DNA from 4 places in the Labrys sp. E2SS-1L genome. Region 1 is predicted to be linked to each of the others. Evidence: riboswitches for the same ligand, from Rfam matches in the RefSeq annotation. Region 1 holds a riboswitch; each other region holds the start of a gene.
What was found. A riboswitch is a leader RNA that binds a small molecule or an ion and turns the genes downstream of it on or off. The one in region 1 is predicted to bind cobalamin.

Region 2: it holds a riboswitch for cobalamin, as region 1 does, so the genes downstream of both, bluB (5,6-dimethylbenzimidazole synthase) here and ACIGJE_RS14270 (ribonucleoside-diphosphate reductase subunit alpha) in region 1, are expected to answer to the same signal.
Region 3: it holds a riboswitch for cobalamin, as region 1 does, so the genes downstream of both, ACIGJE_RS01745 (CbtB domain-containing protein) here and ACIGJE_RS14270 (ribonucleoside-diphosphate reductase subunit alpha) in region 1, are expected to answer to the same signal.
Region 4: it holds a riboswitch for cobalamin, as region 1 does, so the genes downstream of both, ACIGJE_RS08490 (DUF1636 family protein) here and ACIGJE_RS14270 (ribonucleoside-diphosphate reductase subunit alpha) in region 1, are expected to answer to the same signal.

Annotation. Positions count from the first base shown of each region.
Region 1 covers NZ_CP172712.1:3,091,510-3,098,642, forward strand. Annotated here, with positions in the region: gene ACIGJE_RS14265 (ribonucleotide-diphosphate reductase subunit beta) at 270-1,385, opposite strand; gene ACIGJE_RS14270 (ribonucleoside-diphosphate reductase subunit alpha) at 1,604-4,516, opposite strand; cobalamin riboswitch at 4,625-4,843, opposite strand; gene metE (5-methyltetrahydropteroyltriglutamate--homocysteine S-methyltransferase) at 4,946-7,133, opposite strand, start outside.
Region 2 covers NZ_CP172712.1:2,096,239-2,104,392, forward strand. Annotated here, with positions in the region: gene ACIGJE_RS09700 (ABC transporter permease) at 1-198, opposite strand, end outside; gene ACIGJE_RS09705 (ATP-binding cassette domain-containing protein) at 195-1,010, opposite strand; gene ACIGJE_RS09710 (ABC transporter substrate-binding protein) at 1,295-2,236, opposite strand; gene ACIGJE_RS09715 (cupin domain-containing protein) at 2,374-2,994, opposite strand; cobalamin riboswitch at 3,132-3,312, shown strand; gene bluB (5,6-dimethylbenzimidazole synthase) at 3,356-4,093, shown strand; gene ACIGJE_RS09725 (TerB family tellurite resistance protein) at 4,162-4,797, shown strand; gene ACIGJE_RS09730 (hypothetical protein) at 4,790-6,049, opposite strand; gene ACIGJE_RS09735 (DUF975 family protein) at 6,184-6,999, opposite strand; gene ACIGJE_RS09740 (tetratricopeptide repeat protein) at 7,427-8,080, shown strand.
Region 3 covers NZ_CP172712.1:387,620-395,773, reverse strand. Annotated here, with positions in the region: gene ACIGJE_RS01770 (rhomboid family intramembrane serine protease) at 1-143, opposite strand, end outside; gene cobT (cobaltochelatase subunit CobT) at 140-2,029, opposite strand; gene cobS (cobaltochelatase subunit CobS) at 2,128-3,114, opposite strand; gene ACIGJE_RS01755 (J domain-containing protein) at 3,397-3,993, opposite strand; gene ACIGJE_RS01750 (CbtA family protein) at 4,464-5,234, opposite strand; gene ACIGJE_RS01745 (CbtB domain-containing protein) at 5,253-5,465, opposite strand; cobalamin riboswitch at 5,496-5,642, opposite strand; gene ACIGJE_RS01740 (histidine phosphatase family protein) at 5,680-6,234, shown strand; gene ACIGJE_RS01735 (UDP-glucose dehydrogenase family protein) at 6,352-7,668, shown strand; gene ACIGJE_RS01730 (efflux RND transporter periplasmic adaptor subunit) at 8,105-8,154, shown strand, end outside.
Region 4 covers NZ_CP172712.1:1,847,268-1,855,421, forward strand. Annotated here, with positions in the region: gene ACIGJE_RS08475 (xanthine dehydrogenase family protein molybdopterin-binding subunit) at 1-1,041, opposite strand, end outside; gene ACIGJE_RS08480 ((2Fe-2S)-binding protein) at 1,046-1,501, opposite strand; gene ACIGJE_RS08485 (hypothetical protein) at 1,693-2,058, opposite strand; cobalamin riboswitch at 2,154-2,370, shown strand; gene ACIGJE_RS08490 (DUF1636 family protein) at 2,479-2,862, shown strand; gene cobW (cobalamin biosynthesis protein CobW) at 2,859-3,893, shown strand; gene cobN (cobaltochelatase subunit CobN) at 3,893-7,399, shown strand; gene cobG (precorrin-3B synthase) at 7,396-8,154, shown strand, end outside.

The DNA.
Region 1 (7,133 bases):
AGCGCGAATGAAATTATTCTCGGTAGCGCTGCCCCTCACCTTACCTCTCCCCGTAAGAACGGGGCGAGGAGACTCCGGCGTCGAGTTTAATGCCGAAAACCCGTCATCTCGCCCACCGGCAGAGCGAGATGAGAGTTTTGAAGACTATTCGCTACGCGTGCGCCCCCTCGCCCCGTTCTTACGGGGAGAGGTAAGGTGAGGGGCAGCGCGCGCCCGACGACAAGGGAATGCAATTCCTGCCCAATGGCCTGCTCCTTGAATGCCCGCCATCAATCCCAGCTCAGCGCACCGCCGTTCTGATATTCGATGACGCGCGTCTCGAAGAAGTTCTTCTCCTTCTTCAGGTCCATCGCCTCGCTCATCCAGGGGAAGGGGTTCTCGACATCAGGAAATACCGGCATGAGGCCGAGCTGGGCGCAGCGCCTGTTGGCGATGAAACGCATATATTGTTCGCACGACACCGCGTTGAGGCCGAGAAAGCCGCGCGGCATGGTATCCCGGCCATAGGCGGCTTCCAGCTCGGCGGCCTCGCGGATCATCCGCTGCAGATCGGCCTGGAAGGTCAGCGTCCACAGATGCGGGTTCTCATGTCTGATCTGGTTGATCACGTCGATGCCGAAATTGAGATGGATGCTCTCGTCGCGCAGGATGTACTGATACTGCTCGGCGATCCCCACCATCTTGTTGCGCCGGCCGAGCGAGAGGATCTGGGCAAAGCCGGTATAGAACCACATGCCCTCGAAGATCACATAGAAGGCGACGAGGTCGCGCAGGAAGGCCTGGTCGGCATCCGGCGTGCCGGTCTTGAAATCGGGATCGTCGAGATGCTGGGTGTGCTTGAGGGCCCAGGCGGCCTTGTCGGTGATCGAGGGAACCTCGCGATACATGTTGAAGAGTTCGCCCTCGTCGAGCCCGAGGCTCTCGACGATGTATTGGAAGGTATGGGTGTGCACGGCCTCCTCGAAAGCCTGGCGCAGCAGATATTGCCGGCATTCGGGATTGGTGAGGTGGCGGTAGATCGCCAGCACGATATTGTTGGCGACCAGGCTCTCGGAGGCGGCGAAGAAACCGAGATTGCGCTTGAGCATGCGCCGCTCGTCCTCGGTCAGGCCGTCACGCGACTTCCACAGCGCGATGTCGGCCTGCATCGAGACCTCGGTCGGCATCCAGTGATTGTTGCAGCCGGCGAGATATTTCTCCCAGGCCCATTTGTATTTGAGCGGCAGGAGCTGGTTCACGTCGGCGCGGGCATTGATCATGCGCTTCTCGTCGACCGTGACGCGGCCGCCCTTGCGGTCGATGGCGCCAAGGCCGGTTGCATCCGCCATGCTCTGCGGCAGGGGAAGCTGGCTTGCGGGCGAAACGGGTTCGGACCAGTCGAGCATCGTCATCGTTTTCTTCTCATCGGAGACATTGTCCGGAAGTAACTGAAGCGGCACCTTTGTCATGCCCGGGCTTGACCCGGGCATCCAGGAACCGCACTTCGTCGTCCGGAGGAGGGAACTGGATTGCCGGGTCAAGCCCGGCAATGACAAAGGTCGAGCCAATTCGAGGCACTTATTGGCGGACGAACTCTTGGAGCGCATTCCACCCTGTTCTCGGCTCACTGGCACGCCTCGCAATCGGGATCGTGGATGGAGCAGGCCTTGCCCCAGGCTTCCGATGCAGCCAGGTCCGGCTGAGCCTCGATCAGGATCGGCGCGGCCGCCTGCGGCACCGTGGCGGAGACGGCATTGAGCTTGCCGTCGGTGCCCTTCAGCGTCGATTTCTCGACATGGGTGGCCGAGCGCGAGCGCAGGTAATAGGTCGTCTTCAGACCACGCTTCCAGGCCAGGCGGTAGAGCGTGTCGAGCTTCTTGCCGGAGGGGTTGGCGATGTAGAGGTTGAGCGACTGGGCCTGGTCGATCCATTTCTGCCGGCGCGCCGCGGCTTCGATCAGCCAGGCCGTGTCGATCTCGAAAGCGGTGGCATAGAGAGCCTTCAGATCCTCGGGGATGCGATCGATCTGTCCGAGCGAGCCATCGAAATATTTGAGATCGGAAATCATGACCTCGTCCCACAGGCCGCGCGTCTTGAGATCGCGGACCAGGGCCGAGGTCACCACCGTGAAATCCCCCGACATGTTCGATTTGACGAAGAGGTTCTGATAGGCCGGCTCGATCGATTGCGAGACGCCGCAGATGTTGGAGATCGTCGCCGTCGGCGCGATCGCCATGGTGTTGGAATTGCGCATGCCGACCGTCTTCACGCGCTGGCGCAACATGTCCCAGGCCAGGGTCGAGCTCACGTCGAAGCTGGCGCCCTCGCGCGCCTCGGCGAGCAGGCCGACCGAGTCGATCGGCAGAATGCCTTGCGACCACAGCGATCCCTCGAAGCTGGGATAGCGACCACGCTCGGCCGCCAGGTCTGTCGAGGCCGAGATGGCGTGGAAGGATACGGCTTCCATGCTCTCGTCGGCGAAGCGCACGGCGTCGTCGGAGGCGTAGGGCAGGCGCAAGGTCTGCAGCGCATCCTGGAAGCCCATGATGCCCAAGCCGACGGGCCGGTGCCTGAGGTTGGAGCGCCGTGCCTCGGGAATGGTGTAGAAATTGATGTCGATGACGTTGTCGAGCATGCGCATCGCCGTCGTCACCGTCGCCCTGAGCTTGTCGAACATCAGGCCGCTGGCATCGACATGGGCAGCAAGGTTCACCGAGCCGAGATTGCACACGGCCACCTCGTCATGGGAGGTGTTCAGCGTGATCTCGGTGCACAGGTTCGAGGAGTGCACCACGCCGACGTGACGCTGGGGCGAGCGGATATTGCAGGGATCCTTGAAGGTGATCCAGGGATGCCCGGTCTCGAACAGCATGGTCAGCATCTTGCGCCATAGATCCTGGGCACGGACCTGCCTGGAGACCTTCAGCTCGCCGCGCGCGGCGCGTGCCTCATGCGCCTCATAGGCGGCCTTGAAGGCGGGGCCGTAGAGATCGTGCAGATCCGGCGTTTCGTCCGGTGAGAACAGGGTCCAGGGGCCATCCTGCTCCACACGTTCCATGAACAGATCCGGCACCCAGTTGGCGGTGTTCATGTCGTGGGTGCGGCGGCGGTCGTCACCCGTGTTCTTGCGCAGATCGAGGAATTCCTCGATGTCGACATGCCAGGTCTCCAGATAGGCGCAGACCGCGCCCTTGCGCTTGCCGCCCTGGTTGACGGCGATGGCGGTATCGTTGGCGACCTTGAGGAAGGGCACCACGCCCTGGCTTTCGCCATTGGTGCCTTTGATATGGGCGCCGAGCCCACGCACATTGCTCCAGTCATTGCCGAGGCCACCGGAATATTTGGCGAGCAGCGCGTTGTCCTTCACCGCCTTGAAGATGCCTTCGAGGTCGTCGGACACGGTGGTCAGGAAGCAGGAGGAGAGCTGGGCGCGCAGCGTTCCGGAATTGAACAGGGTGGGCGTCGAGGCCATGAAGTCGAAGGAGGACAGAAGATCGTAAAACTCGATGGCGCGGGCTTCCCGGTCGATTTCGCGTAGGGCCAGGCCCATGGCCACGCGCATGAAGAAGGCCTGTGGCAGCTCGAAACGCGTGCCGCGCACATGCAGGAAATAGCGGTCATAGAGCGTCTGCAGGCCGAGATAATCGAACTGCAAGTCGCGCTCGGGCTTGAGGGAGGCTGCAAGGCGAGCGAGGTCGAAGCGACCGAGTTCCGGATCGAGCAGTTCGTTGGCGATGCCGACGCGGATATAGTCGTGGAAATATTCGGCGTAGCGGCTCGCCATCTCGGCCTGCGTCGCCTGTTCGGGACGGCCCGCGACGAAGGTGAGGGCTTCGCGGCGCAGCTTGTCGTTGAGCAGCCGGGCGCTGACCTTGGCATAATCGGGTTCGGTCTCGATCAGGGTGCGGGCGGCGAGAATCGGCGCCAGCGCCAGTTCGTCCTGGCTGATGCCGTCATAGAGGTTGCGCTGCGTCTCGTTCAGCACCGTCTCGGCATCGGTGTCGGCAAGGCCCGCGCAGGCTTCGCGCACCAGGGCGGCGAGGCGCGCGTGGTCGAGCGGCAGCAGCGTGCCCTCCGCCGTCTTCATGCGCAAAGCAGGGGTAGTGCCGGCCTGTGCCTCCGCCTTGGCGGCGCGCTCCAGGGCTCGTTCCTGGGCGTGCTGTTCGCGATAGAGCACATAGGCGCGCGCCACCTTGTGGTGCTCGCCGCGCATCAAGGCGAGCTCCACCCGGTCCTGGATTTCCTCGATATGGAAGGTACGGCCCGTGTCGGCACGGCGGGTCAGGCCGGCGACGATCTGGGCGGTGAGGTCGGCGACGATGTCATGTACCCGGCGCGAGGCGGCGGCCGAATGGCCCTCGACGGCGAGAAAGGCCTTGGTCACGGCCACCGTGATCTTCGAGGCATCGAAAGGCGTGACGCTGCCATTGCGGCGAATGACCTGGTAGCCGGGCTCCGAGGCCGGCTTCGCCCTGTCGGCGCCGGCAACCGGAAAAGGCGTCTTTGTGGTCGTGGCAGTTTCGAGATCAAGAGACATTCGGCAAACCCCAATATGTTGGAGGCTTGGGCCGAGGAGCGCATTCCGCGCCGACGCAGGATGATGCGCCGCGAGCAAGGCGATCCGTCGGGGCACCCCGCCCGAGGAAACGATACGCATCCACAGGCAGGTCTCCTGGCTCGCGGGTCGTTGCGGACTGCCTGCCTTCCCGGGGAGGGCGGGGTAAACCCACCTCTCGGCCAGTGGCCAATCGACAGCCGCTCTCCGCTTACAGTTGCGGGGGCAGCCCCGGCTTTGCCCTAAGGCCTACCGGATTCCCTCTTAGCGCCGGAGGCGAATCCGGCGACCTGTGAATACCGTATCTAGTATGCTTTGCTGTCTATGTGTCAATAGATGGTGTGTATCGCCCTTTTGTTCAATGGGGACAGAGGATGCCGGGGCACAAAATTCATGCCCCGGCATACTTTTTCAGGCGGATGTCGCCGCCCGCGCCGGAGTGGTCGCCTCACGAAGTTGACGGGCGGCAACAACCATGTTGACGAGGGCGGGGCGGACTTCGTCCCAGCCACGGGTTTTCAGGCCGCAATCGGGGTTGACCCAGAGCTGGTCGCCGGCGATCCGCTCCTGCGCCCTGGCGAGAAGGTCGCGCATTTCAGCCACGGTGGGGCAGCGGGGCGAGTGGATGTCGTAGACGCCGGGCCCGATCTCGTTGGGGTAGCGATAGGCTCGGAACGCATCGAGCAGCTCCATTCTGGACCGGGCAGTCTCGATCGAGATCACGTCCGCGTCCAGGCCGCCAATGGCATGGATGATGTCGTTGAATTCCGAATAGCACATATGGGTATGGATCTGCGTGGCATCGTCGACCCCCGAGGCGGCGAGACGGAAACAGGCGACGGCCCAGGCGAGATAGGCCTCCTTTTCGGCGTGCCGGAGCGGCAGGCCTTCGCGAATGGCCGGCTCGTCGATCTGGATGATGCGGATACCGGCCCGTTCCAGATCACCGACCTCGTCGCGCAAGGCGAGGGCGATCTGCCGGCAGACCTGCTCGCGCTCGAGGTCGTCCCGCACGAAGGACCATTGCAGCATGGTGACCGGTCCGGTCAGCATGCCCTTGACCGGGCGCTTGGTCAGGGATTGCGCAAAGCGTGCCCATTCCACCGTCATGGCCTGAGGACGTGAGACATCGCCATAGATGATTGGCGGGCGCACGCAGCGCGAGCCATAGCTCTGGACCCAGCCATGCTTGGTGAAGGCGTAGCCGGCCAGTTGCTCGCCGAAATACTGCACCATGTCGTTGCGTTCGAATTCGCCATGCACCAGCACGTCGAGGCCGATCTTCTCCTGCCAGGCGATTGCCTGCCTGGTCTCCTCGCGCAGGAAGTCGTAATAATCGGCATCGCCGATCAGGCCCTTGGCATGGTCGGCGCGCGCTTTGCGCACGGCGCCGGTCTGCGGGAAGGAGCCGATGGTCGTGGTGGGGAAGGGCGGCAGACCGAGCCACTCCTGGGCCCGGCGACGCAGCGGATAGGGATGTTGCCGCTCGCCCATGGCCGGTGTGAGCTCGGCCATTCGGGCGGCGACGCCAGTATCGTGTATACGGGCGGATACGCGGCGGGCCGCAGCTGCTGCGTCCGATTGGGCGAGCTCATCAGCGACGGCCCGCCGCCCGTCGACCAGGGCTGTCGACAAGGTTTTCAGCTCGCCGATCTTCTGGACGGCGAAGGCCAGCCAGCTGCGGAGTTCGGGATCGAACGCGCTCTCGGCCTCGATATCGTAGGGAACGTGGAGCAGGGAACAGCTCGGGGCGAGGACGACGCGGTGGGTGCCGAGGGCCGCGACCTCCGGCTCGATGCGATCCAGCAGGGCGGTCAGGTCGCTCCGCCAGACATTGCGCCCGTCGATCACGCCCAGCGACAGCACCTTGTCCGCCGGTGCCCGTTCGACCGCCTGTCGCAACTGCGCGGGCGCCCTGACGAGATCGAGATGCAGGCCTGCGCTGGGCAGGCCGAGTGCCAGTTCGAGATTGTCGCCGAGGCCGCCGAAATAGGTCGCGACCATGATCTTCAGATCGGAGACGGCGCCGGTGAGAACGTCATAGGCGTGGCGCAGCGCCTTTCGCGTCCTTTCGTCGAGATCGAGTACCAGGCAGGGCTCGTCGAACTGCACCCAGTCCGCGCCCTCAGCGGCAAGCCTGCGCAGGATCTCGGCATAGACGGGCAGGAGCCCTGGCAAAAGGGCGAGAGGATCGAGATCCGTATCCTTGCTCTTGCCGAGCAGCAGATAGGTCACCGGCCCGATCAGCACGGGATGGGTATGGAAGCCGAGCGCTGCGGCCTCCCTGAATTCGTCGATGGGCTTGGCCGAGGCCAGTTCGAAGGCCTGGCCGCGACGGAATTCGGGGACCATGTAGTGATAGTTGGTGTCGAACCATTTGGTCATCTCGAGGGCGGGGACACCGCCGCCATGGCCGCCGTGGCTGCAGCCCGCATGGTCGCGATCGTCATGGCCGCGATCGTTACGGCCCTGGCTGCCGCGCGCCATGGCGAAATAGGTCGAAAGCGGAACGGGGCCGCCTTGCCAGCCATAGTGGCGGGGAATGACGCCGGCCGTCGCACTCATGTCGAGAACCTGGTCGTAGAGCGAAAAGTCGTTG
Region 2 (8,154 bases), 990 kb from region 1:
CAGCGGTGCCGACTGGCGCACGATGTTGAGGAGGTTGGGGGCGGTGAGGAAGGCCTCGGTCCAGATCGAGAAGACCAGGCAGACGAAAATGAAGAACAGCGCGATCGAGATGATGCTGCCGTTCGCCATCGCCTTGTCGCGCCAGCGGGCCTTGTGGACGCGCGGGCGATGGGCGGGCGTGGTGGATGAGGCCGTCATGCGCGAGCTCCGTTGTCCTTGGAGGCGTTGTCCTTGGGGGCTCCGGCGGAGCGGGCGTTGAATTTGCGGCCGACGATGAGGTTGACCACCTCCTCGATATTGGTGTCCTCGATCCGGCGCTCGGCGACGTTGCGGCCCTCATACATCACCTGGATGCGGTCGCAGACGAGGAAGAGGTCCTGCAGGCGGTGGGTGATCAGGATCACGCTGACGCCGCGGGCGCTGACGGTGCGGATCAGCTCGAGCACCGCCTCGACTTCGGCGACGGCCAAGGCGGCCGTAGGCTCGTCCATGATCAGCACGGAGGGGTTGAAGGAAGCCGCGCGACCGATGGCGATCGACTGGCGCTGGCCGCCGGAGAGGTTCTCGACCTTCAGCCTGGTATCGGCGATGACGATGCCGAGCTTGTCGAGCATGTCGCGGGCCTGCCCATGCATGCGGCGCTGATCGAGGAAGGGCACGCCGAGGATACGGTGCCGAGGCTCGCGGCCGAGGAAGAGATTGCCGGCAACGTCGACGCTGTCGCACAGCGAAAGGTCCTGATAGACCATCTCCACCCGCGCGGCGCGGGCATCGGCGGGGGAGGCGAAGGATTGTACCTTGCCGTCGATCTCGATCGTGCCGGAGTCGGGGATCACGGCGCCCGAGAGCACCTTGCTCAGGGTCGACTTGCCGGCACCGTTGTCGCCGACCAGTCCCAGCACCTCGCCGGGCCTGAGCATCAGCGATACGTCGTCCAGGGTCTGGATCGTGTTGTATCGCTTGGAGATACCGGTCATCTTGACGCGGTAGGGTTCGCCACTGTCCATCATGGTTCCGCCTGGCAATGAAAAGTCTGTCCCGAGGCTTCGGGAATGAGACTTCACAAATCTCGAAAGCTCGCGCTGCCCCTCACCTTACCTCTCCCCGTAAGAACGGGGCGAGGGGGCGCAAGCGTTGTGATCGATTCTTGAGCCCTGTCATCTCGCCCAACGGTTGGGCGAGATGAGATCTTTTCGGTATGAAATGCGCGATCGAAGTCCCCTCGCCCCGTTCTTACGGGGAGAGGTAAGGTGAGGGGCAGCGCGACCTTAATCAGGAAATCGCCGTCGGCCCGTTACTTGAACATGCCCCGGAACTTGTCGACGTTCTCCTTGGTGACGATCGTCACGGGAACGTTGATGATCGGCTCGATCTTCTCGCCCTTCTTGAGCTTGGTCAGGGCTTCCACCGCAGCCTTGCCTTCGCCGGCCGGGTCCTGCTGGATCACGCCGGTCACCCAGCCCTGGTCGATGCCTTCGATGGCCTGCTTGGTCAGGTCCCAGCCGAAGACCTTGACGCCGTCGGTGCGCCCCTGGCTGGTCACGGCGGAGACGGTGCCGAGCAGGGCGGGCTCGCCGGTGGCGTAGAGCGTGGTCATGTCGGGGTTGGCCGTCATCAGGTTCTCGGCGGCACTCAGCGCCACGTCCTGCACGTTCTGGCCGTCGACGGTGTCGAGGAAGGTGACCTTGAGGCCGCTGGCCGTCACCGCCTTCTTGAAGCCGTCCAGCCGCTGGTTCTGGATGTAGGAATTGAGGGCGCCGACCACGCCGATCTTGGCGGTGCCATTCAGCTTGGCCTTGACGTAGTCGGCATAGAACTTGCCGATGTCCTCGCCCGCCTTGAGATTGTCGACGCCGACGAAGGAGACATTGTCGCCGTCGGGAATCTGGGCATCGATGGCGATGACGGGGATGCCGGCCTTCTTGGCGGCGGTGATGGCGGGCTTCACGCCATTGACGTCGATGGCGATCAGGATGATGCCGTCGACCTTCTGGGTGATGTAGTTCTCGATCGCGTCGTTCTGGGCGCTTGGAACATTGTTGGCGTTGAAGATGACGAGCTTGGCGCCGGCCGCCTTGGCGGCGGCTTCAGCGCCTTCGTTGATCTGGTTGAAGAACAGGGCCTGCTGGTTGATGGTGACCAGGGCGAAAGTGTCGGCCGAAGCGGACACCGATCCGAGGGACAGCGCCAGGGCTGCCGCCGCCGCGCAGCCGGCGAGATATTTTGAAAGCCGCATTTCAATTCCCTTCATGGATGGCCCGTGCCGGGCTCATTCTCAGTTCTGACATCCGCATCATTCAAGAGACTTGAATTCATGTCAAGTTACTTGAATGGCGGTTTCGGGGATTCTTGAAACGCCGACGGCGTAAAGCCTCAGAAGGTGGCGGGCGTGTTGACCCAGAAGATGCTGGCGCGCTCGGTTCCGGTGTTGCGATACCAGTGCGGCAGTTCCGACTTGAACACGAAGGTATCGCCGGCGGAGAGCTTGAAGGTGCGCTCGCCGACCATCAGCTCCACGGTTCCGGCCAGCACATAGCCGACTTCCTCGCCCTGGTGCTGGATCGGCCCGGCGCTCTCGCCGCCGGCCTCGATATGGTGGATGTTGCACTGGAGAAGGTGGCCGGGCGAATAGGGAATCACCCGTTCCAGCGAAATGCCTTCGCCGCGCCGGAGCGGGTCCAGCGAGATCAGCGGGCGCGTGCCGGCGCGAAAGACGATGCCCTCTTCGCTATCCGATTCCTCGAACATCCAGCCGATATTGGTGCCGAGCACCTCGACGAGGCGATGCAGCATCGGCAGGGAAGGGGAAGCCTTGCCGTTCTCGATCTTGGACAACAGGCTTTCCGAGCAGTCCGCGGCCGTGGCCAGGGCCTTTAGCGTCAGCCCCCTTGTCTGCCGGGCCAGGCGAAGGCGGGTGCCGAGCCGCACGGGATTGGCCTGTTCCAGGGGATCGGGCTGATCGCCGGCGCGCCGTTTGAGATCGATTTTGTTCATTTCGCGATTGCCAGGATGCGTCATTGCCCGAAAGCCTAGCCGACGATTCTAGGCCACAAGCCTGCACCCTGTCCACTTCGCCGCTGGCAGCTCGGCATCGGCGCCCCAAACGGCTGGGCAGCCGGCACCTGCCATGCTACACCCGCAAGACCTTCGGTGCCCGCTTGCGGGAGAATCGGGAACGCGGTTTGAAGCCGCGACGTGCCCAACGCTGTAAGGGGGACTATCCGGGCAGGTTTCAGGCCACTCGTTCTGCGGGGAAGGCGTCCGGATGGGTGGATCCCGAGTCAGAAGACCGGCCGGAGGCGATAGATCGGCGTGCGCGGACGGCGCGGCGATTGCCATCGCAAGGGGAATGACGATGGACCCATCCAACGAGGCGCTCGCGCCCTCGGGGCCGTTTTCGCCGGCCGAACGTGAAGCCGTCTATCGCGCTATCTTCACCCGGCGGGACGTTCGCAGCCAGTTCAGCCCGCAGCCTGTGCCGGATGATGTCCTCGCCCGCATCCTCACGGCCGGGCATCACGCGCCCTCGGTCGGCTTCATGCAGCCCTGGAGTTTTCTCGTGCTGCGCTGCCCCGAAACCCGGCGCAAGGTGCAGGCTCTGTTCGAGGAAGCCAATGCCGAGGCCGTGGCAATGTTCCCGCCTGAAAAGCAGGCGCAATATCGCGCGCTGAAGCTGGAAGGCATCATCGATGCCCCGGTCAATCTGTGCATCACCTGCGATCCCGACCGCGCCGGCCCGGTGGTGCTTGGCCGCACCCATGACATGGCGATGGACCGCTATTCCACCGTCTGCGCGGTGCAGAATATCTGGCTGGCTGCACGGGCCGAGGGGGTCGGGGTCGGCTGGGTCAGTATCGTCGATCCGGCGCGCCTGCGTGAGGCGCTGGGCATTCCCGCGCGGGTGGTGCCGGTCGCCTATCTGTGCCTGGGCTATGTGCACGAAGCCTATGCCCGGCCCGAACTGGAGGTGAAGGGCTGGCGCCAGCGCCTGCCGCCGGAGGCTGTGCTGAGCTTCGACGGCTGGGACGGCCGGCAGCCCGGCCATCCCTTGCTCGCCGCCATGCGGGCCGCTATGGGAGATGCAGCTTCATAGAGCAAAGCACAAAATGCTTTGGGGTGGCCGGCGCAGATATGCGCCGTCCCGATCGGATGATACGGGCGATGGATTTCCTGCGTAAGAATGCGATCTGGATCATTGCTCTGCTGATCACCAGCCTGGTCCTGCTGGAGGGGCCGAGGGCGATCCTGATCGGAGCGTTCGTGGCCGCCGTCGTCGGCCTGTTCTGGCTGTTGCGCGGCAAGGCCCGCAAGCCGGCGGCAGCACGCCGGCTCGAGGCCGTCCCGAAGGTGGTTCCCCTCCCGCTCGACCGGGGTGCCGACACGGTCCGGCCTCAGGCGCTGGAGCGTGTCTCGCTCAAGGCCATCGATGATCCCAGGCTCGCTGCCGTCGTCCTGATGATCCAGCTCGTCCGCACCAATGGGTTGCTGACCCGGGCCGAACGGGACACCATCCTCGCCCTGATGAGCGACCCGCTCGGGATCGGCGACCGCGAGCGTATCTATGAGCAGGCCTTGCAATTGACGGATCGCGGCCGGGTGTTCACGCCGGTTGCCGAGGAATTGGTGCCGCTTTTCCGCGCCCGCCTGTCTTTGCCCGAGCGCCAGCAGCTCATCGACATGCTGACCGAGGTCGCCAATGCCTATGGTGAGGCCAGCGATTTGCAGCGCGAGGCGATCGTTCGCCTGAAGCGGCACCTGCTCGCGCCGGATGCCGCAGCCGGGCGCTCGCTCAATTGAAATAGAAGGCGTAGCTCGCGACGTCGCCGCCGAAGATGCGCGTGGCCTGTCCCCAGGCCTCGGCGTCCATCACCTTGCCATTGTCGAGGTAGGGCAGGGCCCCCGGGCCGGTGATCCACAGCACCAGGTCGAAATTGCCGGGCTGCTCGAACACCCTGGCGAGATTGATGCCCTTGGCAAAGCGCCAATGCGGCATCAAAAGCTTGCCGTCCAGCACCTCGTCGACCTGCCCGAGCAGCGCGAGCCACGAGTCGATGCGCTCCTGCGTCACTTCGAGGGAGGGGAGCACGCCGCTCTTCTGCCGTGGGCCGGGAAGCCATTCGTGGTCGTCGTCGGTTTCCTTGGCGATCAGTCCCCAGGTCTCACGATTGAGCTGGATCACCGTCTTGAAATGGCTGCGCACTTCCAGCCACATCGCCTTGTCGGCCACCGGCCAGTCTATGGTGTGCACCAGGCTGATCAGGTCGGCGATGGCATCGGTATCGCGCTTGCTGGTGCCGAACAGGGTCATGCCCAGTCCGTCGTCACCATCGACGCCATTGGCCTTGGCAAGGCCGCTGACGGCGCGCGGAAACAGGCTGCCGAAGCCGGCGTCCCAGCTGCGCGACATGTCGTGTGACAAGAGGGTCTTGGTCAGGGCCATCAGGAAGTTGCAATAGCCGCGCAGCCATTTGGCGTCGGCCGTGTCGAAGGCGACGATGAAGGGTTTGGGCTTGCCGGCATCGTCGAGGTCCGAGATCGCTGCGCCGATATGGTCGCGCTCGTCGATGATGCCGTCGCCGTTCCAGTCGAAGCGGGTGACGGAGAGATCGACCGTGAGCTTGGCCTCGATGTCGCCGACCTCTGCCAAGGTTTGGTCCGCCTTTTCGAGGTCGGCCACGAAGGTGGTGAGGATGCCGCGAAAATCCTGATAGGTGATGGGCTGCGGATCGGGATTGGTGCTGAAGACGGTACCTGACAGGCCGAGCAGGCGCATTGCCGGGATTTCGGTTGCAAAGCCATATTTGTAGAGGGCTTGCGACAGATGTTCGAGCGCCCGTGCCGTGCGTACCATGCCGAGGCCGAGCCTGGCGTCGGCATTGCCGCTGGCCTTGGTGGCGAGGGCCAGCATTTGCTCGTCCGCCTCGCTGATGCGGCCCTTGCCGAGATAGCTCTGGAACAGGGCCGAGGCCGCATTGTCGGCCCTGGCCGGCGCGAGAGAGACCGCCACCGTCAGCGCGGAGGCCATGGCCCATGTCAGCAGATAGCGCATCGTCATTCCCGTCGGGGCACGGCATACACCGGGAATCGGAGGGAGCCTGCCTGAAAGATCGTTGGATAGGGCATAGGCCGCGAACGCCGCAACGACTTTGCGGCGCCGGGGAAAGAGCTTCCTCAGTACAGGTCTCAGTCGAACACACCAGCCACGCTGCCGGTCAGGTCGACGCCATCCTTGAGCACCCGCAGGCGATAGGCGGCAATGGAATAGACCCCGATCAGCCACGCATACATCAGCGGCAGGACGAGCAGCATCATGATCAGGGCTGCGATGCCGCCACCGGGCCCGAATATCCGTGCCAGAACATTCACGACCAGGAGATAGGCGAACCAGATCACCCAGGTGAGGAGCATCATGCCGAACAGAGGCCAGCGATACCCCGCGCTGAGATAGCGGCTGCGGCCAAGCGCGCGGATCGGTCCGATATCCTCGTTGATGCAGATGACGAAGGAAAGCAGATAGGGAAAGACCAGATAGAGGGCGAAAATACCGGCGATCAGCATGGCGACGATGACGAAGCCGGGCGGGGCGCCAATGCCGAAGAAGACCAGTCCGAGCAAAGCGGCAACCAAATAGAGCGCGATATAGGCAAGCAAATAGATCAGCAGCAGGCCAAGGGCTGGCAAGAATCGTCTGGCACCGGCGATACAGGCCGCCAGCACGGGTTTGGCCGGATCGACGTGGCGATCATGGATCAGACGGATCAATGCACAATAAAAAGCGAGCGACAGGAAACAGGCCGCGAGGAGCAGGAGGTAGAATATTCCGATGCTTCTTGCGATAGCCGACTCGACAGCGAGCTGGTCACCATACAAGGCGGACCAGAAGAACGAGCCAAGCAAGCCGAAGAATATGGCGAAGACTGCCAGCTGCAGCAGGAGAGACCAGCCGTAGTTTCGCAGGCTGACGCCAAAGGCATCGGAGATGATCTGCCCGATGCCCAAGGGACTGCTTCCTGGATGTTCGGATGATGGCGAGGCGACTGACATGAGAGCTCCCCTTGCTCATGATCAACACAATCGGATCTTCGATCCGGCCGGCACGATTGAAAGGTCAAGGCTTCAACAGAAATGGCTGTCCTTTTCGGCAAGTAGAGTGCAATGACGCACGCTATCCTAGCGGCCTCGATTCAGAAACGGAGTCCCGTGCGTCACACCTGATACTGCGGGGAAAACCGATCTGTGTCGTCATGGCAAGACGCGCTCCAACGTTTGCGCCTGTCTGCTCCAACGCCTTGTTTGGCTGTGCCTTTGCGTTTCTCAGGGAATCCACCAGATCGCAAAACGCCTTGATGCGGGCCTGGATTGACCTTTGTAGCCCGATCCGCCACAAGGTCCGGCAATTCCTCCCGCCCCATCCGGACAACGCAGCATGGCCGCCGAAGCAAAGTTGAAGAAAGCCGTCGAGCATCATCGCGCAGGCCGGCTCGATGCCGCCGAGGCCGCTTATCGCGAGATCCTGGCCGGTCGCGCCGGGGACTTCAACGCCCTGAACCTGCTCGGTACGCTCCTGCTGCAGCGGGGCGCCAATGACGAGGCCGAGAAGGTGCTTCGCCGGGCAGTCGAGGTCAATCCCGGCAGCGCCGACGCTCAGATGCGGCTGGGGCTCGCCAATCGTGGCCTCGGCAATGAGTCGCGTGCGGAATATTGCTTCCGCTCCTCCCTGAAGCTCGACCCCAAGGCGGCCGATACCCATTATAACTACGGTAATTTGCTGGCTTCGCTCGAGCGCGGTGACGAGGCGCTGCAGGCCTATCTGACCTGCCTGAAGCTCGAGCCGAACCATGTCGAGGCCCATATCGGCCTGGGCGACCTCCTCCTGCACAACCAACGGGCCGAGCCGGCTGCCGCCCATTACCAGCAGGCCGTGGCCTTGAGGCCCTCCTCGCCGGGGGCCCTTGTTGGCCTCGGCCGTTCGGCCCGCGCTCTCGGTAAAACCGAGGAGGCCCGCAAGATTTTCGAAAGACTGGTCGAGCTCGATCCCGGACATGACGAGGCCCGGCGGAGCCTAGCCGAACTGGGGTAACCGCCCTGGTAGCGCTGTGTTTTCACCACAACGCGTTTTGCCTCACCGCGTCGTTTGCCTATGGGGGTGCTGCC
Region 3 (8,154 bases), 2.7 Mb from region 1:
AGATTCTCGGGCGAGCCGGCCAGCCAGGCCGTGAACAGCACGGCCAGCAAATAGAGGCCGGCGCAGACCGCGGCCAGGGGATAGGCCAGGGGCATCGGCCCGAACAGGGCCCGATGCCAGAGAGGCGGCTGCCGGGAGCTCACGCCGCGGCTCGGCGCGAGCCCGACGCCCCGGTTTCCTCGAAGAGTTCGGCGAGCTTGTCGGTCATGACGCCGCCGAGCTCCTCGGCATCGACGATGGTGACGGCCCGCTTGTAATAGCGCGTGACGTCATGGCCGATGCCGATGGCGATCAGTTCCACCGGCGAGCGCGTCTCGATGTCCTCGATCACCCAGCGCAGGTGGCGCTCCAGATAATTGCCGGTGTTGACCGACAGGGTCGAATCGTCGACCGGAGCGCCATCCGAGATCACCATGAGGATGCGCCGGCTTTCGAAGCGCCCGAGCAGGCGCTGATGCGCCCAGGCGAGCGCCTCGCCGTCGATGTTCTCCTTGAGCAGGCCCTCGCGCATCATCAGGCCGAGGCTCTTGCGAGCCCGGCGCCAGGGCGCGTCGGCCGATTTGTAGATGATGTGCCGGAGATCGTTGAGGCGGCCGGGCGACGTCGGCTTGCCCGCCTGCAGCCAGCTCTCGCGCGACTGCCCGCCCTTCCAGGCCCTCGTGGTGAAGCCCAGGATCTCCACGCGCACGCCGCAGCGTTCCAGCGTGCGGGCGAGAATGTCGGCGCAGGTGGCCGCCACCGTGATCGGGCGCCCGCGCATCGAGCCGGAATTGTCGATCAGCAGCGTCACCACCGTATCGCGGAAATCGGTGTCGCGCTCGCGCATGAAGGAGAGCGCGGAGGTCGGATCGATGATCACCCGCGACAACCGGGCCGGATCGAGCATGCCTTCTTCGAGGTCGAAATCCCAGGAGCGGTTCTGCTGGGCCATCAGGCGGCGCTGCAGCCGGTTGGCCAGGCGCGCCACCACGCCCGACAGGCTGGAAAGCTGCTTGTCGAGATAGGCCCGCAGGCGATCGAGTTCCTCGGGGTCGCACAGATCCGCCGCCTCGACGATCTCGTCGAAGCGGGTGGTGAAGGCTTTGTAGTCGCTGGCGCGACGCTCATTGTCGCGATGCTCTGGCGGCCGCCAGGGTTGGGCCGCCTCCTCGGCATCGCCCGTCTCGGTATCGTCCGGCAGGTCGGAGGAGGGCGATTCGGCGTCCTGCGTCTCGCCGTCCTGGGATTCCTCGTCCTCGCTCTCGGTTTCCTCGAGCTTCATGGATTCGGAATCGTCCTGGACCTCGCCCTGGTTTTCCTGGTTCTCGCCTTCCTGCTCGCTCTCGGCGTCGTTGTCGCGGTCGTCGGAATCGTCGCTGTCGGCCTGGGCTTCCTCGGACAGGCCCATATGGGTCAGGAGGTCGTTCATGGCCCGGGCGAAGGCGCGCTGGTTCTCGATCACGCTGTCGAGGCGGGCGAGGTCCTTGCCGGCCTTCTCTTCGATGAGAGGGCGCCACAGATCCACCAGCTTGCGCGCCGGCTCGGGCGGGGCAAGGCCGGTCAGCTTCTCGCGCACCATCAAGGCGAGGGCATCCTCGACGGGCGCTTCCTCGCGGACACGGATGTCCTCATATTTGCCGCCGCGGAAATAGCGGTCCTCGAGCATGGCGGTGAGGTTGTTGGCCACCCCGGCCATGCGGCGTGAACCGATCGACTCGCAGCGGGCCTGCTCGACGGCATCGAACACGCTGCGCGCCTGCTCGTTCTGCGGGGCGTGGCGACGATGCACTGCCGGGTCATGGCAGGCGAGACGGAGCGCCATCGCATCGGCCTGGCCGCGCACGATCGCCGCGACATGGGCGTCGAGCTTGCGCGGCGGCTCGGCCAGGCGCGCCTTGTCGGCCATCAGCAAGGGCTTTTCCGAAGCGAAGGTCACTTCGAGATCCGGTTTGCGGGCGATGGCGCGCAAGGCCCCGGCGACGGAGCGCTTGAAGGCGTCGTTTGGAACGTCCTTGGGCTTTTCGCCGGGCTTGCGGTTCGTCGTGGTCATGATGCCGTCAATCCTGGGAGCGCGGACGTCCTCGTCCGCTCTTCCTCTCTTGCGAGCGTGGTATTTCCAGGGGCGGACGAGGACGTCCGCGCTCCGGGTTACGTCAGCGCGACGTTGACCGAGCTTTCGGCCAGCTCCGCCCCGAAGGCGCGCTGGTAGAACTCGGCCACGAGGCTGCGTTCGAGCTCGTCGCACTTGTTGAGGAAGGTGACGCGGAAGGCAAAGCCGATATCGTGGAAGATATTGGCGTTCTCGGCCCAGGTCAGCACCGTACGCGGCGACATCACGGTGGAGAGATCCCCATTCATGAAGGCGTTGCGGGTGAGATCGGCCACGCGCACCATCTTGTTGACGATGTCGCGGCCGTTCGGGCTCTTCTGATAGTGCTTGGCCTTGGCCAGCACGATGTCGACTTCCTTGTCATGCGGCAGATAGTTCAGCGTGGTCACGATCGACCAGCGGTCCATCTGGCCCTGGTTGATCTGCTGGGTGCCGTGATAGAGGCCGGAAGTGTCGCCCAGGCCCACCGTGTTGGTGGTGGCGAACAGGCGGAAGGCCGGGTGGGGGCGGATCACGCGCTTCTGGTCGAGCAAGGTCAGCTTGCCTGAGATTTCCAGCACGCGCTGGATCACGAACATCACGTCGGGCCGGCCGGCGTCATATTCGTCGAACACCAAAGCGATGTTGTTCTGCAGGGCCCAGGGCAGCATGCCGTCGCGGAACTCGGTGACCTGCTTGCCGTCCTTGAGGACGATGGCGTCCTTGCCGACGAGGTCGATACGCGAGACGTGGCTGTCGAGATTGATGCGCACGCAGGGCCAGTTGAGGCGGGCGGCGACCTGCTCGATATGCGTCGATTTGCCCGTGCCGTGATAGCCCGTGACCATTACGCGGCGATTGTGGGCGAAGCCCGCCAGGATCGCCAGGGTCGTCGGCTTGTCGAAAAGATAATCGGGATCGAGGTCCGGGACGTGGTCGGAGGACTGGGAATAGGCCGGTACTTCGAGATCCGTATCGAAACCAAACAGCTTTTTGGCCGAAACCATGATGTCCGGCAGATTGGCCGGTGTCGTTGCGTCAGTCATTATGCCTTCCTTGGCTGGCGCCAGGGCGGCGCAGCCGACAATCAGTTCCAGCGGGCCGGACGATGCCGGCCCTGGAGTAAAAGCGCACTTTTACTCCAACTCCCTGGTTCGACGCGTCTTTGCGACTTGAAGCTGGTCATTCAAATCACAAAACGCCTTGGCCGAATTTCCCTGTCTCGCCAGGCGGGGCATGGGACGCTCGACGTCGTCTCGACGATCTGGCGGAGATTTCCCGGATTGGACACGCTCCAAGCCCGGAAGCCTCGCCGGTGTTGCGGGCGCTCAGCAGAGCCCGGCGCTACGCAGCGTATTATAGGCCTGGATGATCCCGCGCAATTTATCTTCGCTGGATCGATCCCCGCCATTGGCATCGGGATGGAGACGTTTGACCAGCGTCTTGTAGCGCGCCTTGATTTCCGGGCCGCTGGCCGTTTCCGGCAGATCGAGCGCGTCGAGGGCCTTGCGCTCCAGCAATTTCAGCCGCCGTCTCTCGGGTTCGGGCGTCCCTTGCGGGCGGCGGAAGCCGTGATCCTCGTCGAAGAAACCGAAGCCGTCATGGATCTCGGGGCCGGGTTGCGGCCCTTCGCCGCGCTTCTTGGCCCAGGGATTGACCCCCATCGTCCAGGTCGGGCGATGGCCGGTGGCGGCATCGCGCTGATAGGCGCTCACCGAGTCGTCCGGCAGGCCGGCGAAATAATTGTAGGTCTTGTTGTAGTCGCGCACATGTTCCAGGCAGAAATGCCAGAACTGGCCCTCGCGGTTGCGCCCCTTGGGCGCGCGAAATTCGCCGGCGTTCCGACAACCGGCATGTTCGCATAGCCGTACGCTCGCCGGCTGGACCTCTTCGGCCCTTGGGCGCACCCGGATGCGATCAAACAAGGGCGAGTCCAGATCCATAATGACACACTATGCGAGGGTGAACACAAATGGGCAAGCGCGAGCTTGGACGCAAGAGCGTTTTGTAACTTGAACGAAGCACATCAAATCGCAAAAACGCTTCAGCCAATCCATGGGAATGGCTTGGAACCAGAAAGCGAGAGCAACCAAGCGTTCATAGCTGAGCACGCTTTGCCCTGGGGTTAATCGAGGCGAAATGCCGCTGCAGAATTTGAAATATGGGGTCCGCTGACCCGAAAAAGAAAGAGGCCGCCCAAATGGCGGCCCAAGTCTTAGGGAGGAAACGCCCAAGGAGGGCAGTGGGGGAGCGCAAAGGCGCATCCGCCACGTCCCTAAAGTGATCCTCATCGGTTCATTTCGCAAGTGCGAAATGAAATAAATTTTGAAAACCGGCCTGAAATCGGGCCAGTGTTGTAAAAATGCGACGTTTGACGCGGTTGGCCGGCCCCTTTTCAGCGGCGAGCGGGGGCCTGCAGCAGTTTCTGTGCTGCAATGCCGAAGGCGATCCCCAGCGTTGCCCACAGCACGGCATGGATGCCGAGTGAGGCGATACGGAACTTCCACAACACCGTGGCCGAAAAATCAGCCGGGATGTCGTTGACCGTCGGCAGGATATGCATGGCCACCACCATCACCGCCAGATAGGCTGCCACCCCCACGAGGTTGGCGTTCCAGCGGCCGAGGCTGGCGGCGAGCCGGTTCGCGGTGCCCAGCGCCGCCGCCATCGTCACGAGGGACAGCAGGATCAAGCCGAAATAGAAGGCGGTGCGCAGGCCGATCGTGTCGGGATTGCCGACGGCCGGTGGATTGGCGGGATATTTGATCTGCGGCACCACCATGATGGCGGCGAAGCCGATGACGGCGATCAATCCGGCGGTTGCGCGCGGGCTGAGGCCGCCGATCCGGCCCTGCGCGAAGGCAAAGATCAGGGCGAAGATGCCGCCGAGCGCTGCGCCATAGGCGACCATGCCTGTGACGAGCCCGTAGCTGGCCTGGACCGGCCGGCTGACCGGCTCTTCCTCGTGTTCATGGGCTGCGGTCGTCTGCGCAGCGCCGGGAGCCGGCGCAGCTGTCGGAGCGGGCGCCGGCTCGGATGCGTGGCTTTCCTCGAAAGCGATGGCTGCGTCGACCTGGGGTTCACCGAACACCCAGGCGAAGCCAGACGCAAACAGTCCGGCCAGGATGCCGATCAGCATCCCCCGGATCAAAAGCGATCTAACCATGTCGTGTGTCCAAGCGCCCTAGTGGCAGGGGAAGCCGAGCAGATGGCGAGCGTCATGCACGAATTCGTGGATGTAGACGCCGGGAATCAGCGAGGTCGCGCCCTGTTCGGCGCCGACGAAATAGATGGCGAGCACGGCCAGGAGCACGGTGAAGAGCGCCCAGGGCAGGATCTCGCGGACCGGGATGGCGATCGGCTGCTGGGCGACGGGTGCCAGAGTTGCGGTGGTCATGAAAAGCTCCTTGGGATTACGCGTCCCGTTACGAGTCATGCTGCCTTGGAAGAGGTCTGACTTCCGGATTGACGCCGCAGCGCCGCCGTTCACAGTGGCGCGACCGTGCCGGAATTCCACCGGCTTCCCACCCTTGGCAAAGCTCTTCCATAAGAGCCCAAGTCACGGATATGTCAATATTCCGGAAGCGACTTTATCTTGGGGAAATGCCTTCATGACGCCACGCCTGACCCTGCTGTGCCATGGCGCGACGCCCACACTGCGTGCGGCGGGGTTTCCGCTCGACGAGGCGCTCGACGCAAGGGGGGCACAGGCGGCCCGGGACCTGCAGGGGCGTTTTGCCAAGGCGACCCGCATCCTGAGCAGTCCGGCGCTCAGGGCCCGCCAGACGGCGCAGACCCTCGGCTTCGAACCCGAGATCGACGGGGCACTGCGCGAATGCGACCATGGCCGCTGGGCGGGGCTCGGCCTGGAGGCGGTGGCCGCCGCCGAGCCCGAAGCGCTTGGAGCGTGGCTGACCGATCCGCAGGCCTGCCCGCATGGCGGAGAGAGCATTGCGGCCCTGATCGCGCGGGTCGGCGCCTGGCTCGATGGCGGGCGGTTCGAGGGCTTCACGCTGGCCGTCACCCATGCCTCGGTGTTGCGCGCGGCGATCATTCATGTCCTCGGCAGCGAGCCTCGTTCCTTCTGGCGCATCGAGGCCGCTCCGCTGGCGAGTGCCGATCTCAGGCCTTCTGCCCGCGGCTGGTCGCTGCGGCTGGAGACATAGAGGCGCTCCGGCTGGGCCTTCCAGCAGAGCTGCTTTTCCTTTTTCGTCATTGGCATGTCGCCGGGCCTTTTGTAGACACGCCTCTGGCGGGTTAGTCGCCCAAACAGGATTGATGTCATGCGCGTTGCAATGATCGGTACGGGTTATGTCGGCCTGGTGACGGGGGCGTGCCTCGCCGATTTCGGCCATGTCGTCACGTGCGTCGACAAGGATCCGGCCAAGATCGAGGGCCTGCTGGCCGGCCGCATGCCGATCTACGAGCCGGGCCTGGAGGATCTGGTGGCGCGCAATGTGCGCGAGAAGCGCCTGTCCTTCACCACCGAGCTCGCCCCCGCCGTGCGCGATGCAGCCGTGGTGTTCCTGGCCGTCGGCACGCCCTCGCGCCGTGGCGACGGCCATGCGGACCTGTCCTATGTCTATGGCGCGGTACGCGAGATCGCCGCGGCGGTCGAGGGCTTCACGGTGGTGGTGACCAAGTCGACCGTGCCGGTCGGCACTGGGGACGAGGTCGAGCGGCTGATCCGCGAGGTCCGGCCCGACGCCGATGTCCGCGTGGTGTCGAACCCCGAATTCCTGCGCGAAGGGGCGGCGATCGAGGATTTCAAGCGCCCCGACCGCATCGTGGTCGGCACCGAGGACGAACGGGCCAAGGAGGTGATGGCCGAGGTCTATCGCCCGCTCCATCTCAACCAGGGGCCGCTGCTGTTCACGGCCCGGCGCACCTCCGAACTGATCAAATATGCCGCCAACGCCTTCCTTGCGACCAAGGTCACCTTCATCAACGAAATCGCGGACCTGTGCGAGAAGGCCGGTGCCAACGTGCAGGAGGTGGCGCGCGGCATCGGCCTCGACAACCGCATCGGCTCCAAATTCCTGCATGCCGGGCCGGGCTTCGGCGGCTCGTGCTTTCCCAAGGATACGCTGGCACTGCTGCGCACCGGCCAGGAGCATGGCGTGCCCCTGCGCATCGTGGAGGCGGTGGTCGGGGTCAACGATGCCCGCAAGGCGGCGATGGCACGCCGCGTCATCGCGGCCCTCGACGGCAATATCGCCGGCAAGACGGTGGCCCTGCTCGGCCTTGCCTTCAAGCCGAACACCGACGACATGCGCGACAGCCCCTCGATCCCGATCGTGCTCGCCTTGCAGGACAAGGGAGCCAAGGTCCGTGCCTATGATCCCCAGGCAATGGAGGAGGCCCACAAGGTTCTGAGCGATGTCGACTATCGCTCCAGCGCCTATGACTGCCTCGACGGTGCCGATGTCGCGGTGATCGTCACCGAATGGGACGAGTTCCGGGCGCTCGACCTCGAGCGGGTCAAGAACCTGCTGACGCACCCGGTGATCGTGGACCTGCGCAACATCTACCGGCTCGAAGACATGAAGCGGCACGGCTTCCGCTATGAGAGCATCGGGCGCGAGGGAACGGCGCCCTGAGCGGAAGACGCCCCGCATATTCGTGCGGCCGGGCGCTGGCGCAACTGGTTTGAGAAGACAGCGGGAGGTCCTCGCCTCGTTTGGGGGGAGGGCCAGCATGTCCGGTTCGCACCGACCGGAATGCAGCCACGCGGCTGTCAAGCGCAGGCGCGAGAAATGACAGGCCTGTTGCGGATTTGCATCAAGTCCCAACTCATGGTTGCAGGGCGGCGATCTTGATTGGATCAAAGCGCTAAGAATTATCATACTATAAGGCTCACACGGCGATTCGACCGCGATTCCGGCCGGTGGAGCGCTGAACAGGATCTCCGACCCTGCCCTGGCGGCGCAGGCTGGGAAATCCTGCAAAATTTCCAGACGCCAGCTCCAGTGCCCGCGACAAGGCCATTAGCCATGCGGGCGGCTTGGCTGAGGCGCGTTGCTTGCGAGGATGTTCATGTCGAGGTTGCGTCGCAGAATGGGTCGGCTGGCCGCCGGCGTGCTGGC
Region 4 (8,154 bases), 1.2 Mb from region 1:
CAGGTGCGGCGCCTGGTAGAGAGCGTCGACACGCTTGCCGCGGGCGAGGGCGGTGTCGACGTCGCCTTCCTTGTGCGCCGTGACAGCGGGGCCGTCGAGCGCGGCGACATAGTCGGCGTCGAAGCGCTTGCTGTCCGTTTCGGCAGCCGGACCCTCCTCCCAGATCACCGGTAAGGCGAGCGCCGCTTCCTTGGCGCGCCAGAACCGGTCGGCCACCACGGCGAGGCCGCCTTCGATCGGCACCACGGCCAGGATGCCGCGGCGGCCCTTGATGGCGGCCTCGTCATGGGATTTCACGCGGCCGCCGAAGACGGGGCAGGTCACCACGGCGGCATAGACCATGTCCGGCAGGCGGATATCGATGCCGAATTTTGCCGCTCCCGTCAGCTTGGGCGGCGTATCCAGGCGCGCCAACGGCTTGCCGATCAGCGTGAACTGCTCGGGCGTCTTGATCGCTGGCTCCTTGGCCAGCGTGACCTTGGCGGCCTCGCCGGCAAGCTCGCCGAAGCGCAGGCTGCGATTGCTGGCCCGGTGCAGCACCTTGCCGGCATCGACACTGCAGCTTTCGGCCGGCACCTGCCAGCGCGTGGCAGCTGCCTGCACCAGCCTTTCGCGGGCATTGGCGCCGGCCGCCTGCAGGAATTCGCGCGAGCGGCGCACGGCGCCGGAACCGCCGGTGCCCATGCGCTTGTAGACGGTGTTCTCGCGCAGGTTCCGGCTGGCCGAGGCGTATTCGGGCTTCACCCTGGCCCAGTCGCAGCCGAGCTCCTCGGCGACGATCATCGGCAGGGCCGTGAAGATGCCTTCGCCCATTTCCGATTGCGCCACGCGGATGATCACGGTGTCGTCGGGCTCGATCAGGATCCAGGCGTTGATCTCGCCGTCAGTGGCTGTGCCGGCCCAGGGCTCGTCGGCAATATCAAGGGCCTCGGCGGCATTGGGGATGAACCCGCCAATCATCAGGCCGCCGGCGGCCGAGAGGCCGATGGCGAGAAAGCTGCGCCGGCTCAGCGCGGCGGAGGTGCGGTCGATCGCATTCATGGCCTCATCCCTTCATCAGCTCTGCGGCGCGATGGATGGCGGCGCGGATGCGCGGATAGGCGCCGCAGCGGCAGATATTGGTGATGCCGTTGTCGATATCCGCGTCGGTGGGCGCTGGCGTGTCCTTCAGGAAGGCAACGGCGGCCATGATCTGGCCCGACTGGCAATAGCCGCATTGCGGCACGTCCTCAGCCAGCCAGGCCTGCTGCACCGGATGCTTGCCGTCCGCCGACAGGCCCTCGATCGTGGTGATGGTGGCGCCGTCGACGTCGCCGATCTGGGTCTGGCAGGAACGGATGGCGGCGCCGTTCACATGGACGGTGCAGGCGCCGCATTGGGCGATGCCGCAGCCGAACTTGGTGCCGGTGAGGCCGAGTTCATCGCGCAGGACCCAGAGCAAAGGGGTCTCGGGCTCGATGTCGAGCTGGTGGGTGGTCGAATTGACGGTGATGGCAACCATGGGCAGGCCTTCCAGCGGCAGATGCCGGGCAGAAGAACCGGGCCCATCGGCGTCGGCCTTCTGGTGGGCGATTGCGGGAAGGCCAAATTGTGGCGGCAATCATGGCGCCGGGGTGACGGGTAACGCAGACGTGAGAGTTTGTGCAGTCTGGAAACGATCGAGAAACGTCGCCGCCCGTTCGGAAGGCCCGACTATTGCTTGAACCAGATCCGGCTGTAGCCGAGCGCGTCGCCGGCGATGGCGACAAGGACACCGACCGAGACGAGGATAAGGCCGATCATGAAGGTGCGCACGATGCGGCGATAGACTGGTCCCTCCAGTGAAGTGGGCGAGAGCATGCCCGCCAGCGCCCAGACCTGGAAGACGATGCCGCCCCCGATGAGAAAGACGGCCGCCAGGTCTTCCGGGATCCAGGTTCCCGGCTGCGAGGCCCAGTTGTTGAGGAAGCCGAGCGAGAAGGCGAGCACGACGCCGATAGCCGTCACCGAACCGCCGCGGAAGATGACGTCGATCTTTTGCGGCTCGGGCGGCGGTGCCGGCGGCTTCTCTTCGGGCATGGCAATCTCGTTGATATGGCGACGTTGCTGCCCTTTATGCCGGATTTTGCGCGTGCTTTGGAAGCGGGAACATTGACAAGCCTGTCCGCGCACCCCTTATGTCAGCCACGATCGGTCTCTCGTTAAGAGAGAAGAGGGAATGCGGTGCGGATAAGAGGAGGCCGGTCGACGGCTGCCTTGGATGCCAAAGCCGCGGCTGCCCCCGCAACTGTAAGCGGCGAGCGTCCCGCCTTGAGGCCACTGGGTGACCGGGAAGGCGGCGGGAGGCGATGAGCTGCGAGCCAGGAGACCTGCCGGTCGCACTGCTGTCACCGGTCCGGGCGGGGCGCCTCGGAGGCCGGTTCCGTCTACCCGGACGATCGCCGGCCCTGCCGTCGGTCCCGCGCCCTCCATCCGCTCCGGCGGCGATGAACAGGGCCGATGCCAGAAACACCTCTTCCAGTCCGGCTGCTCGTCTGCGTGACCTGCAGGCGCGAGGGCGATGACCCCGAGGCGCCGCGCCAGGGCGCCCGGTTGCGCGATGCGCTCGCCGGCATGCTACCTGAAAGCGTCGAGCTGCAACCTGTCGAGTGCCTGGGCAATTGCAAGCGCTCCTGCACGGTGGCGCTGTCGGCGCCCGGTACCTGGACCTATGTCTTCGGCGACCTCACCGCCGAGAGCGGCCCCGACATTCTCACCGGCATCGGGCTGCTGGCCAATTCCAGCGACGGCCTGATGCCCTGGCGCGGCCGTCCCGAAGTCTTCAAGCGCAGCATGATCGCGCGCATCCCACCCCTATCAACTCTCAAGGACGCCGCCGAATGAACGCGCACACCAAGGTTCCCTGCACCATCGTCACCGGCTTTCTCGGGGCTGGCAAGACGACGCTGATCCGCAACCTGCTCGCCACCGCCAATGGCCGCAGGCTGGCGCTGATCGTCAATGAATTCGGCGATGTCGGCGTCGATGGCGACATCCTGAAGTCCTGCGGCATCGAGAGCTGCCCGGAAGACGCCATCGTCGAACTCGCCAATGGCTGCATCTGCTGCACGGTGGCCGACGATTTCGTGCCAGCTCTGGAGACGCTGCTGGCGCGTCCGAACGCACCCGAGCACATCGTGATCGAGACCTCCGGCCTCGCTCTGCCCAAGCCGCTGGTCAAGGCCTTCAACTGGCCGGCGATCCGCTCGCGCGTCACCGTCGACGGCGTCATCGCCGTGGTCGACGGTGCCGCGGTCGCAGCCGGCCGCTTCGCCGATGATCCGGAAGAGCTCAAGCGCCAGGCCGAGGGCGACGCTTCCCTCGATCACGACAATCCGCTCGAGGAGGTCTATGAGGACCAGCTCCTCTGCGCCGACCTCGTCGTGCTCAACAAGGCTGATCTCCTCTCAGCCGGCGAGGCCGACAGCGTGGAGAAGGATATCGAGAAGACCGTGCCGCGCGCCGTCAAGGTGGTGCGCACCTCCGAGGGCCGCATCGATGCCGCCGTGCTGCTCGGGCTCGGGGCAGCGGCCGAGAACGATCTGGAGGCGCGTCCCTCCCACCACGATCACGAAGCCGAGCACGACCATGACGATTTCGACACCTTCATCGTCGACCTGCCGGCCATCCTCGACGCCGACGCCCTGGTGCGTAAGCTGAAGGCGGCGGCCGAGGAACACGATATCCTGCGCATCAAGGGTTTCGTCGCCGTCGATGGCAAGCCGATGCGCATGCTGGTCCAGGGCGTCGGCGCCCGTTTCTCGCAGCATTTCGACCGCGCCTGGGCGCCGGAGGAAACCCGTTCGAGCCGCCTCGTCATCATCGGCGAGAAGGGCATCGACCAGGCCGGCATCCGCAAGACGCTGGAGGGCTGATGCATCTGCTGCCGGCCGATACGCGTTCGCTCGATGCCAGCGAGGCCGCCATCGATCTGGGTCAGGCACCCGGCGCGATCGTGTTTGCCTCGCTGACCGACAGCGACCTTGCCCTGGCAGCCGCTTCCGGCCTCGACGATTTGCGCCTGGCGCCGCTGCAGAAGCTGCGCCATCCGATGTCCGTTGACCTCTACATCGATCAGACGGCCCGCCATGCCAAGGCGATCGTGGTACGCCTGCTCGGTGGCCTCGATTATTGGCGCTATGGCGTGGAGGAACTGGCGGCGGCGGCGCGCACCCATGGCATCGCGCTCGCCCTCATTCCCGGTGACGACAGGCCCGACGGGCGCCTGTCTCAGCTCTCCACCGTGCCGCAGGAGGCGCTGGATCGGCTCGCCCAATACTGGCGTGAAGGCGGCCCCCGGAATGCCCAGGCCTCGCTGCTCTATGCCGCCAGGCTGGGCGGCCTCGATTTCGGCGAACCGGAAGCGCCAGTGGCCGTGCCGAAATACGGGATCTTTCTGGGACCGCAGGCGTCTCGCCTGCTCTCGGAAACACCGCGCTTGCCGGAGGGGCAAAGGGCAGGCGAGACGCCTGCGGTCCCAGGGAAGGCCGCCATCCTCTTCTACCGCTCCATCCTGCTCTCCGCTGACACTGCCCCCATCGAAGCCCTGGTGCGGGCGCTCGATGCCGAGGGTCTCGCCGCCACGGCGCTTTATGTCGGTTCGCTCAAGGACGGGGAGACGGCGCAGTGGGTGCGCCGACAGCTTAGGGAACTCAAGCCGGCGGTGATCCTCAACGCCACCGCCTTTTCTGCCCTGGACGACGACGGTGCCTCGCCGCTCGACGTGGCCGGTTGTCCGGTCCTGCAGGTGATCACCTCTTCCTCGGCGCAGGAGGCCTGGGAGGCCTCGACCCGCGGGCTGTCGGCCAGCGACCTTGCCATGCATGTCGCACTGCCCGAACTCGACGGCCGTCTTTCGGCCGGCGTGATCTCCTTCAAGGCCGAACGCGAGGAGGGCACCTTTACCCGTCTCGCCCATGCCCCGCATGACGAGCGCATCGCCGCCGTGGCTGCCAAGGCCGTCGCTTGGGCGAAGCTTGCCACGAAGGCGCGGGCGGAGCGCAGGCTCGGCCTGATCCTCTCGAACTATCCGGGCGCGGATGGCCGTCTCGCGCATGCCGTCGGCCTCGATGCACCCGCCTCGGCCCTGGCGATCCTGGAGCGGCTTCGGGACGAAGGCTATGCGGTGGGTGACCTGCCGGAGAACGGCGCCGATCTGCTGGAGCTGGTTGCCCAGTCATACCCTCCCCTCGATGGGGAGGGTCGACGCGTAGCGTCGGGGTGGGGTGACTGCCTCGACCGTGGTGATTCCCACCCTACCCCGGACCTGCGGTCCGACCCTCCCCATCGAGGGGAGGGTAAAGAGCTTTCCCTCCCGCTCTCAGCCTACTCCGCCTGGCTCGGCGCCCTTCCCGCTGCCCTCCGCGACAGGCTCGCGGCCCAATGGGGCGATCCCTCGGCCGATCCCCTCTGCAGCGAGGGCGCCTTCCATTTCGCGGGACATCTCTGCGGCCATGTCGCCGTGGCGGTGCAGCCCGATCGCGGCTCGGCCCTCGACCGTAAGGGCGATCATCATTCGCCCGACCTGCCGCCGCGCCATGCCTATCTCGCCTTCTATCTGTGGCTGCGCCAGGCCTTCGGCATCGATGCGATGATCCATCTGGGCACGCATGGCACGCTCGAATGGCTGCCGGGCAAGGCCGCTGCGCTCTCCGCCCAGTGCTTCCCTGAGCTGGCCGCGGGAGCCGTGCCGGTGCTCTATCCCTTCATCGTCAACAATCCCGGCGAGGCGGCGCAGGCCAAGCGCCGGCTCGGCGCCGTCACCATCGGCCATCTCACCCCGCCTTTGCGGGAGGCCGGCCTTTCGGGCGGTGCCATCGAGGTCGAGCGCCTGATCGACGAATATGCCAGCGCCGACGGCCTCGATCAGCGCCGCATGGCCTATCTCAGGCGCGAGATCATCGAGCGGGCCGTGGAGACTGGCCTTACCGCCGAATGCGGCATCGCGCCCGGCCTCGACGAGGACGAGACGCTGGCGCGCCTCGATGCCTTCCTGTGCGACGTCAAGGAACTCCAGATCCGTGACGGGCTGCATGTCTTCGGGCGCCGGCCGGAGGAGAGCGCCCATCTCCTCGATGTCCTGGCCGCCTCCTGCGGCGAGGAGGAGCGGCCGGTTCTGGCCGCACGCCTTGAAAGCTGTGGTGACAGCGAGATGGCCAGCCTTCTCGCCGGCCTCGACGGACGCTTCGTGCGGCCCGGCCCCGCCGGGGCGCCGACGCGCGGGCGTGCCGACGTGCTGCCGACCGGGCGCAACCTCACCACGCTCGATCCAAGGGCGGTTCCGACCCGTGCCGCCTACGCGATTGGATCGCGTGCGGCAGATGCCTTGATCCAGCGTTATCTGCAGGATCACGGCGACTATCCCCGGAACATCGTGCTCGACCTGTGGGGCTCGGCGACCATGCGCACCGGCGGCGACGATCTTGCCCAGGCCCTGGCCCTGCTGGGCGTCAAGCCGGTATGGGACAACGGCTCCAATCGCGTCTCCGGCTTCGAGGTCTTGCCCCAGGCCCGGCTCGACCGGCCGCGCGTCGACGTGACACTGCGCATATCCGGCCTGTTCCGCGACGTGTTCGCCCAGCAGATCACACTGTTCGACGAAGCCGTCAGGGCCGTTGCCGCCCTCGACGAAAGCGCCGAATGGAATCCGCTGGCCGCCGCGGCGAAGGCAAGCGGCGAACGGCCGCTGCGCATCTTCGGCGCTGCGCCCTCGGCCTATGGCGCCGGGATCACCGACCGCATCGCGCGCGGGGCCTGGGATAACAGGGCCGATCTCGGCCGCGACTATCTCGCCGCCAGCAGCCATGCCTATGGCGCCGGCATCGAAGGCGACGCCGTGCCTTCCGTCTTCGCCGAGCGGGTCGCCGCCGCCGATGCCCATGTGCATGGCCAGGACCATCGCGAGATCGACATCCTTGATGACGTCACCTTCGCCGCCCATCAGGGTGGCTTTGCGGCGGCGCTGGAGGCGCTGGGGGCCAAGGCCGCCCTTTATCACGCCGACCTTTCCAATCCTGACAAGCCCCGCCTGCGCAGCCTCGGCGAGGAGGTCGGCCGCCTCGTGCATGGCCGCGCCGCCAGCCGGCGCTGGATCGACGGCATGATGGCGCATGGCTATGCCGGCGCCGCCGAAATGGCCAATGCCATGGATTCGCTGTTCGCCTTCTCGGCGACGGCCGGCATCGTCACCAATGCCGCTTTCGACCGCATGCATGAAGCCTATGTCGAGGACGAGGAGGTCGCGGCCTTCCTCGCTTCAGCCAATCCCGCTGCGGGCCGGGCGATCCGGGCGCGGCTGGCCGAGGCGATCCGCCGGGGGCTGTGGCAGCCGCGCCGTAATTCGGCCAGCCGCCTGCTGGACGAGGCTGGGAGAGCGGCGTGAGCGAACCGTCCAATCAGGTCAAGGGCTGGTGTCCCGGGGCGCTCAGGCCGATGCGCTCGGGGGACGGATTGATCGTGCGCGTGCGCCTGACGGGCGGGGAACTTACTCCGGAGCGTGCGGCCGCCCTGGCCGAGGCGGCCCGGCGCTTCGGCAATGGCCTGATCGATTTGACCTCCCGTGCCAATTTGCAGATGCGCGGGGTCCGCGACGAGACCCTCCAACCCTTGCTCGACCGGCTCGCCGAACTCGGCCTGCTCGATGCCAGTGCCGCCGCCGAACAGGTCCGCAACGTGATTGCGAGCCCGCTCGCCGGGCTAGATCCGAGCGCGCCCGTCGATGTGCAGCCTTTGATCCGGGCGCTGGAGCTGCGCTTGATAGGAAACGATCGTTTCCATTCCCTGCCGGCCAAGTTCGGTTTCCTGCTCGACGGTGGCGGCGTGCTGTCGCTTGACGGTGTCGAGGCCGACATCGCGTTGAGGGCAGAGGATGACGCGCATTTCCGGCTGGAAGCCGGTGGTGAAGCATTGGGACGGGTGAGGGTAGAGGAAGCACTGGAAGCCGCACTCAGCGTCGCCGAACGCTTCCTCGCTCTGCGCCAACCCGACGAACGCCGCATGCGGGACGTCGTGAGGCGGATCCCATTACCCTCCCCTGGAGGTATCGGCACTTCCAAGAGGAAGTGCCTGGGGTCGACGCGTAGCGTCGAGGTGGGGTGGGAGGCGGAGGGCGTAGAGGTTCCCATCCCACCCCGGCCT